Regions from separate parts of the Arthrobacter sp. E1SS-5 genome, predicted to be linked through region 3. Evidence: riboswitches for the same ligand, from Rfam matches in the RefSeq annotation. Region 3 holds a riboswitch; each other region holds the start of a gene.
What was found. A riboswitch is a leader RNA that binds a small molecule or an ion and turns the genes downstream of it on or off. The one in region 3 is predicted to bind cyclic di-AMP.
Positions count from the first base shown of each region.

Region 1: linked by a shared signal. The riboswitch ahead of ACIGJD_RS20210 (glycoside hydrolase family 16 protein) and the one ahead of ACIGJD_RS03270 (aggregation-promoting factor C-terminal-like domain-containing protein) in region 3 are both predicted to bind cyclic di-AMP.
Region 2: linked by a shared signal. The riboswitch ahead of ACIGJD_RS03905 (M23 family metallopeptidase) and the one ahead of ACIGJD_RS03270 (aggregation-promoting factor C-terminal-like domain-containing protein) in region 3 are both predicted to bind cyclic di-AMP.

Region 1 covers NZ_CP172703.1:4,329,717-4,331,949, reverse strand. The annotation lists gene ACIGJD_RS20210 (glycoside hydrolase family 16 protein) at 1-942, opposite strand, end outside; cyclic di-AMP (ydaO/yuaA leader) riboswitch at 947-1,096, opposite strand; gene rpsF (30S ribosomal protein S6) at 1,474-1,779, shown strand; gene ACIGJD_RS20200 (single-stranded DNA-binding protein) at 1,850-2,233, shown strand, end outside.
Region 2 covers NZ_CP172703.1:818,561-820,793, reverse strand. The annotation lists cyclic di-AMP (ydaO/yuaA leader) riboswitch at 1-124, opposite strand, end outside; gene ACIGJD_RS03905 (M23 family metallopeptidase) at 253-1,074, opposite strand; cyclic di-AMP (ydaO/yuaA leader) riboswitch at 1,085-1,296, opposite strand; gene ACIGJD_RS03900 (iron-dependent transcriptional repressor DtxR) at 1,436-2,137, opposite strand.
Region 3 covers NZ_CP172703.1:662,702-664,934, forward strand. The annotation lists gene ACIGJD_RS03270 (aggregation-promoting factor C-terminal-like domain-containing protein) at 140-880, opposite strand; cyclic di-AMP (ydaO/yuaA leader) riboswitch at 886-1,046, opposite strand; gene ACIGJD_RS03275 (ArnT family glycosyltransferase) at 1,217-2,233, opposite strand, start outside.

The DNA.
Region 1 (2,233 bases), 740 kb from region 3:
GTGCAGCCCGAATGTGTGGTACTCGTTGGCCCAGTTCCCGCCTACGCCGCCCTGGTTCTGGGAGCCGGAAGTGGAATGGTAATTAACGGTCATCCTGGCCTGCAGCACCTCGGCGATGTCGTTCTCGCCGGTGGCCGGCCAGGACTGTCCCGTGGTCCAGAACGCGGGCCAGTTGTAGAGGCCATTTGCGTTGCCGGGGAACTTGATACGGGCCTCCACGTAGCCGGTGGTGAATTGGAAGCCCGTGCCTGCCCCGCCCTTCGGGTTGGTCGACACCAACGCGCCGGAGGTGGAGGATGCCAGGCCCAGGGCAAGGTTTCCGTTGGCCACCGAGACGTTCGCGGGGCTGGTGGTGACCTTGTTCATGGTTCCGCAGCCGGGGGAGAACCAGCAGCCGGACCACTTGGCCGTGTCCAGTCCGGCGCCGGTGAAGTCATCGGCAAACGCCAGGGTCCAGTTCCCGGGCACTCCGGTGGGCATCGGCGCGCCGCTGTTGGCGAGCTGGGCTGCGGCGGGCGCCACGGCGATGGGAGCCTCGGGGGTGGCCGCGGAGGCGCGTGCCGGTGGCTCCGGGACGGCAGCGGCCTGGGGCGGCGCCGGGACTGGCGCGGGAGCGCTGGCCGTGGGGGGTGCGGGAGCCGGCGTGGCTGGGGCAGGAGCAACTGAAGGCTCCTGCGTGGGGACATCGTTTACGGGGACACCACTGCCGGTGTCGGAGGCGCTCGCCACCCGGGCTACATCCGTGGGGTGGGTGCTGTTTGCCAGGCCGAGGCCCAGGGAAGCCGCCCCGAGGAGCGCTGCGGCGAGGCCGGCAGCCAGGGGCCAGGACCGCCGCGCGGGGCCTTGTTTCGCCTCGGAGGAAGAAGGAAGGGGAGTGCCGGAAACTGTCTCGTTCTGATAACGGGGCGCTGGGTCGGCGCTGTGGTTGCGGTGTGCGGGCATGCGGAAGTTACCTCTCAACGCCTGCGGAGTTAGCTGTCGGGTTCGGATGAGGCATCCGGCCGCGTAGGGGCGGCTTCACCCCAGGGCAGGCGCAAGCCAGGCCCGTGAGACTTTGGGTTCCCCGCCTCTGCCTGGTACTTGGTGGATCACCGGAAGCGGCAGAGCTGGGCGTCATCCGGGATTGGGGCCGGCTGGGGGCGGCCCCCGCTCGACCGTACACGAATCCGGAGCTTAAATCACAATTAGGTAACGGGACTCACGCGGCGGCAGGTGGGAAGTGCCTCAAGCCGGAAGCGGCCTGGCCCTGGGCCGGTTTTCCACATAGCAGCACCGAACATCCCCGCGCCCGGCAGCATCCGGCTAGCTTTGAGTCAAGCGCGAATCGCCTATCGGGTCCAAATGCACTAGGATATTGAAGTCTGTGCTGCGTCCTGCCTCCGTTCCGGCGGCTAGGCATTGCATGGAATCGCAAATGAACCTCCTGTTACGGAAATGCCGTAACCGCTTAGCCCAAAGGAGGTGGGTTCACATATGCGTCCTTACGAATTGATGGTAATCATCGACCCCGAGGTCGAAGAGCGTACCGTTGAGCCGTCGCTTCAGAAGTTCCTGAACGTCATCACCAACGATGGTGGAACCATCGAAAAGGTTGACATCTGGGGCCGTCGCCGTCTGGCTTACGACATCAAGAAGAAGTCCGAAGGTATCTACGCCGTGGTGAACTTCACCGCCAAGCCGGAGACCGCCAAGGAACTTGACCGCCAGCTGTCTCTTAACGAGACCATCATGCGCACCAAGATCACCCGCCCCGAAGAGCAGAAGGTTGTTGCTGAGTAATTCAGCCGGCTTCATTCTTTACCCCGCAGGAAACGCACTCTTCACCCAGGATCGAACAAGGAGGCAGTAGATGGCAGGCGAGACCACCATTACGGTCATCGGTAACCTCACCAATGACCCGGAATTGCGGTTCACACCGTCCGGTTCGGCAGTAGCGAACTTCACCATCGCTTCCACCCCCCGTACCTTTGATCGCCAGTCCAACGAGTGGAAGGACGGGGAGACCCTGTTCCTCCGCGCCGCTGTCTGGCGTGAAGCAGCCGAAAACGTTGCCGAATCCCTCACCAAGGGAATGCGCGTCATCGTTACCGGCCGCTTGAAGAGCCGCTCCTACGAAACAAAAGAAGGCGAAAAGCGCACCGTTATTGAGCTTGAGGTCGACGAAATCGGCCCGAGCCTGCGCTACGCCAACGCCAAGGTCAACCGCACCCAGCGCTCCGGCGGACAGGGTGGC
Region 2 (2,233 bases), 160 kb from region 3:
CGGCCACGCTGCTTCCTGGGAAGCTTGTGACTTAACCCCAAGGCCTTCTGAATGAAGGCCGAAATTGGTTCCCCCGCCCCTGCCAGACGATGAAATGCGAACGGACCTTGAGCGGTGGCAGAGTTAGGCAATCCACTCAAGAGCGTCAACTTCGGAAAAGTTGACGCGAGTTAGACGGTACAGCAGTTTTGCTTCAATGTCACATTCAGGTCACGGCGGGTCACGGCGATCTGAGAGTAAACAATCATTCGGTTACAGCCAGCCCATGGGATCGACCACTTCGCCGTTGACCTGGACCTCGAAGTGCAGGTGGCAGCCGGTGGACGCGCCGGTGGTGCCGCTCAGGGCCACAACGTCCCCGCGGGACACGGTCTGGCCCACCTTGACGTTGAAGGATGACAGGTGGTTGTACGTGGTTTCCAGCCCGTTTCCGTGGTCGATGACCACCCGGTTTCCGCCGCCGAACTGATGCCAGCCCGCGAAGGTCACGGTGCCGGTGGCGGCCGCCAGGACGGAGGTCCCGCACTGCGCCACGAAGTCCTGGCCCCGGTGGAAGTCACCCGAGCCCCCGGTAATGGGGCTGACCCTGTAACCGAAGGGGGAAGCGGTGACAAGGGAGGCCAACGGTGCGGCCAGGGTGCCGGCTGACGCGGCGCGCGTAACGGAGCCGGCCGACTGCGCACTGAGGAGTTGCTTCAGCTTTCCGTCCGGGTCCGCCTGGGTCACCACTGCCGAGCGACTGAAGTCGATCTGGGCACCGATATCGGCGGAAATCTGGGGCTGGGGCGTGACGGAGGAGGCTGCCACCGGGGCGCTGCCGGCGGCGTCAGTGGCCATAACGGGACTTGTGGCGGGCACTGTCACGGTCAGCACCAGGCCGGTGGCCGCAAGGGCAATGCCGGCCTTCTGGCCTATGCCGCTGGCGGCGGCAAACTCCGTCATCTGGCGGAACGGACCCCGGCGGCGGCGGGCGTCGCGATGGAGGTCGCGGGGACGCTCCGCTGCGGCAGCTTCGACAACCCGCGGTGCCGAAGGGGGGCCGGCAGCACGGCGGCGTCCCCGGGGGGTCTGCATGGTCAAGAAGGGTTCCTCTCTGGAAAAGCCTGCGGAGTTAGCTGTCGGATTCGGGTCAGAGAGATCAAAGACCCGGCCCGCCAAGGGCAAGCTTCTGCGCAGGGGTATTCCCGGAAGAATCCTTCACTGGAGAGGCTTGCTGCTGACGGACTTCACCCCAAGGCAGTCCCCCGCTGCCGGTTGTGGTTCCCCCGCCTCTGCCAGTAACGACTCGTGCACCTGATCCGCTGGCAGAGCTCGGCTCCGGATCAGGTAACGCTTAAGTTTCAACGACTGGTTCTACTATAGGGGCTTAAGACCCTTGGTAACAATTCCGTTATCTTTGCGTGGATGGGCAGGCCCGGGGTATGGAAGTCCCGCTTCACCCCTGCTTGATGGCCACGAAGACATGCGCGGCCACCTCGGGCGGAAGCTCCAGCGCTCCTTCAATCCCGGCCACCCGCACCGAGATGTAATCGCCCACATGTTCCAGGGTCACGGCAGCGCCGGGCCGGATTCCTCCTTCGTCCAACTGCGCCAGCAGTTCCGGCTCCACTTGGATCGGTTCCGCGAGGCGGCTGATAGTCACGCCCGACGCAGGCCCGTAGCTCTTCATCGCCTCCAGCAGGCTGATGGCACCGTCACCAAAGCCGGGGCCCGGCTGGCCGCCCAGCGCGGCAAGGCCGGGGATGGGGTTGCCATACGGGGACTCGGTGGGGTGGTCCAGCATCTCGTAGATGCGCCGTTCCACCCGCTCACTCATCACATGTTCCCAGCGGCAGGCTTCGTCGTGGACGTAGGCCCAGTCCAGCCCGATGACGTCGGCCAGCAGGCGTTCGGCCAGCCGATGCTTGCGCATCACTTCGGTGGCCCGCTTGCGGCCGGTGTCCGTGAGTTCCAGATGCCTGTCGCCGGAGACCACAACGAGCCCGTCGCGCTCCATCCTGCCGATGGTCTGGGACACAGTGGGGCCGGAGTGGCGCAGTCGCTCGGCAATACGGGCCCGTAGGGCAACGATGTTTTCTTCCTCAAGCTCCAGGATGGTCCTGAGGTACATCTCCGTAGTGTCGATCAGATCCGTCATCCAGCTCAGCTCCTCGGGCGCAGTACCTTGCCTTGTCCCACCGTATCGCCTCTTCCCGCGAGGTAGTCCGGGGGAAAGCTTAGCCTATTTTGACTT
Region 3 (2,233 bases):
TGCTGGAATTCCCCAACTTTGCCCCGTCAACAAGGCGTGCGACGGCGGGTGGCCGGGGACGCGCCGTCGTGCGCCCCCAAAGGTGGGGAGATTCAGTGGGTGGTTCCCTCTTCAAGCGCTGGCGCCAGGGGAGAGGTGCCTAGTACCAGTTGTGCGCCAGGTGGAAGTTCAGTGCGCCGCAGGGGGACTGGTAGCTCTTCTTGATGTAATCCAGGCCCCAGTTGATCTGCGTGCGGTAGTTGGTCAGGTAGTCGGCACCGGCGCTGGCCATCTTCTCGGCAGGCAGGGACTGGACGATGCCGTAGGCCCCGCTGCTGGGATTGGTGGCCGTGGTGGTCCAGTCCGACTCCTTGGTCCACAGCGTCTGCAGGCACTGCATCTGGTCAGGTCCCCAGCCAAAGGTTGCCAGCTGGCCGGCGGCATACGCCTGGGCACCGGCCGGATCATTAACCGCGACGGCGGGTGCCGGCTCAGGAACAGGAGCAGGAGCAGGCGCCGGTGCCGGTGCGGGCGCCGGGGCCGGGGCTTCTGCTGCGGGGGCTGCCGGTGCAGGTGCGGGGGCTGGTTCCGCTGCCTGGGGTGCCACGCTGATGGCAGGCGGAACCGAGGCTGCCGGGTTGGAACGGATTTCGCTCTTCTCGATGCTCATTTGGGCGTCGGCCGCTGCCGTGGAAGAGTTTGAATCGGTGGATGACACCGGAGTCATGCTGCTGGTCGCCTGGCCTGCCGCGCCTACCCCCACCAGCACCGCGCAGGATGCTGCGAGGATCCCGGCCCGTGTGCCGAAGGTGGTCTTCTTGGCGGGCTTTGTAGCTGCTTGCTGCTCTGCCCGGTGTTTAGCCTTGGCATGCAGGCGTGGTTCTGCCGTGTTTTTGGACATGATTGATCGCCTCTCACACCTGCGGAGTTAGCTGTCGGGTTCGGATGAGGGCATCCGGCCGCACGGAAAGATCACGTACGTGCTTAACCCCAAGGGCGTTCATTGCCCGGGACGGTGGGTCCCCCGCCTCTGCCGTTGCTCAATCGGAATCCGGGGAAGCGGCAGAGCTTGGCGTCAACCCGGGATATGCGGCCCGAACGGGAGCCGCACCCAATCGACGGTACAGGAAAAGCGCGTCAATGTCACATTTAGGTAACGGATGTCACTATCTCCTGCGCGCCTGTTTGCTCGGGGGGTCAGTTCCGATCGTTACTTTGCGTACACCAGAACCTGTAGTTAGCTTCCGAGGACATAGAGAGTAGTGCCGCCGATGCTCTGCGGAGTGAAGTTCTCCGACACCCACTGCGCGATCTGGGCGGCAGCATCCGAACCGGAGGTGGACCGCATGGTTTCGCCGCTGATGAAATAGTGGATCTTTCCCTGCCTCACGAGGTCCTGGAACTGCGCCAGGGTGGGGGAGGGGTCGGTGCCGTTGAAGCCGCCCACCGCCATCACCGGCAGTTCCGTTGCCAGCTGGTACCCGGCGGCATTGTTGGAGCCCACTACCGCTGCTGCCCACGTGTAATTGGAGGCGCCGTCCTTGAGCGCGGCCACAAGATCCGCCGACGGGGTGGGTGCGCCGAGGAGACCGCCCATGCCGCCCCTGGGACCGCCTGCAAACCCGGCTCCGCCTTGGCTTGTCCCGCCAGTAACCCCGGCTCCGCCTGGGGTTGTCCCGCCGGGCCCGCCGGGGTTGGCCTGCTGGGAGCCCTGTCCGGGGAAGCTTTGCCGCGGGCCCTGCCCCGTGCCCCGTCCGGAGGTGTTTCGGCCGGCCGCACTGAAGCCTCCCGGCCCGCGTCCGCCTGCGCCGAAGCCGGAGGCTGGCCCTGCACTCACGATCGCCCCGCTGTGTGCCGTCGCCGCTGTAGTGACGGAGTAAGCCAGCGGCCCGGCGAGCGACGCAGCGATGGCGAGGGCCGCCGTCGTCCGCTGCATGGAACGCAAGCGCAGGAACCTGTTGAGCCCGATACCTGCTGCGGCAGCCAAACCTCCGGCGAGCACCAGCCAGCGCAGCCATGGGCCGTAGGCGGATGTGGTTCCCAGCAGGTAGAAGGCCATAAGGGCTGCCGTGGCCACCGCTGCAGCCAGGAAGCTGCCGGCAGCGGCCTCCCGGCGGTGCTGCCACAGCAGAACGCTGCCCAAACCGGCCATCGCCGCAATGCCCGGCGCCAGTGCCACCGCGTAGTAGGGGTGGATGATGCCGGCCATGAAGCTGAACACCAGGCCCGTCACCAGGACCCACGAACCCCAAAT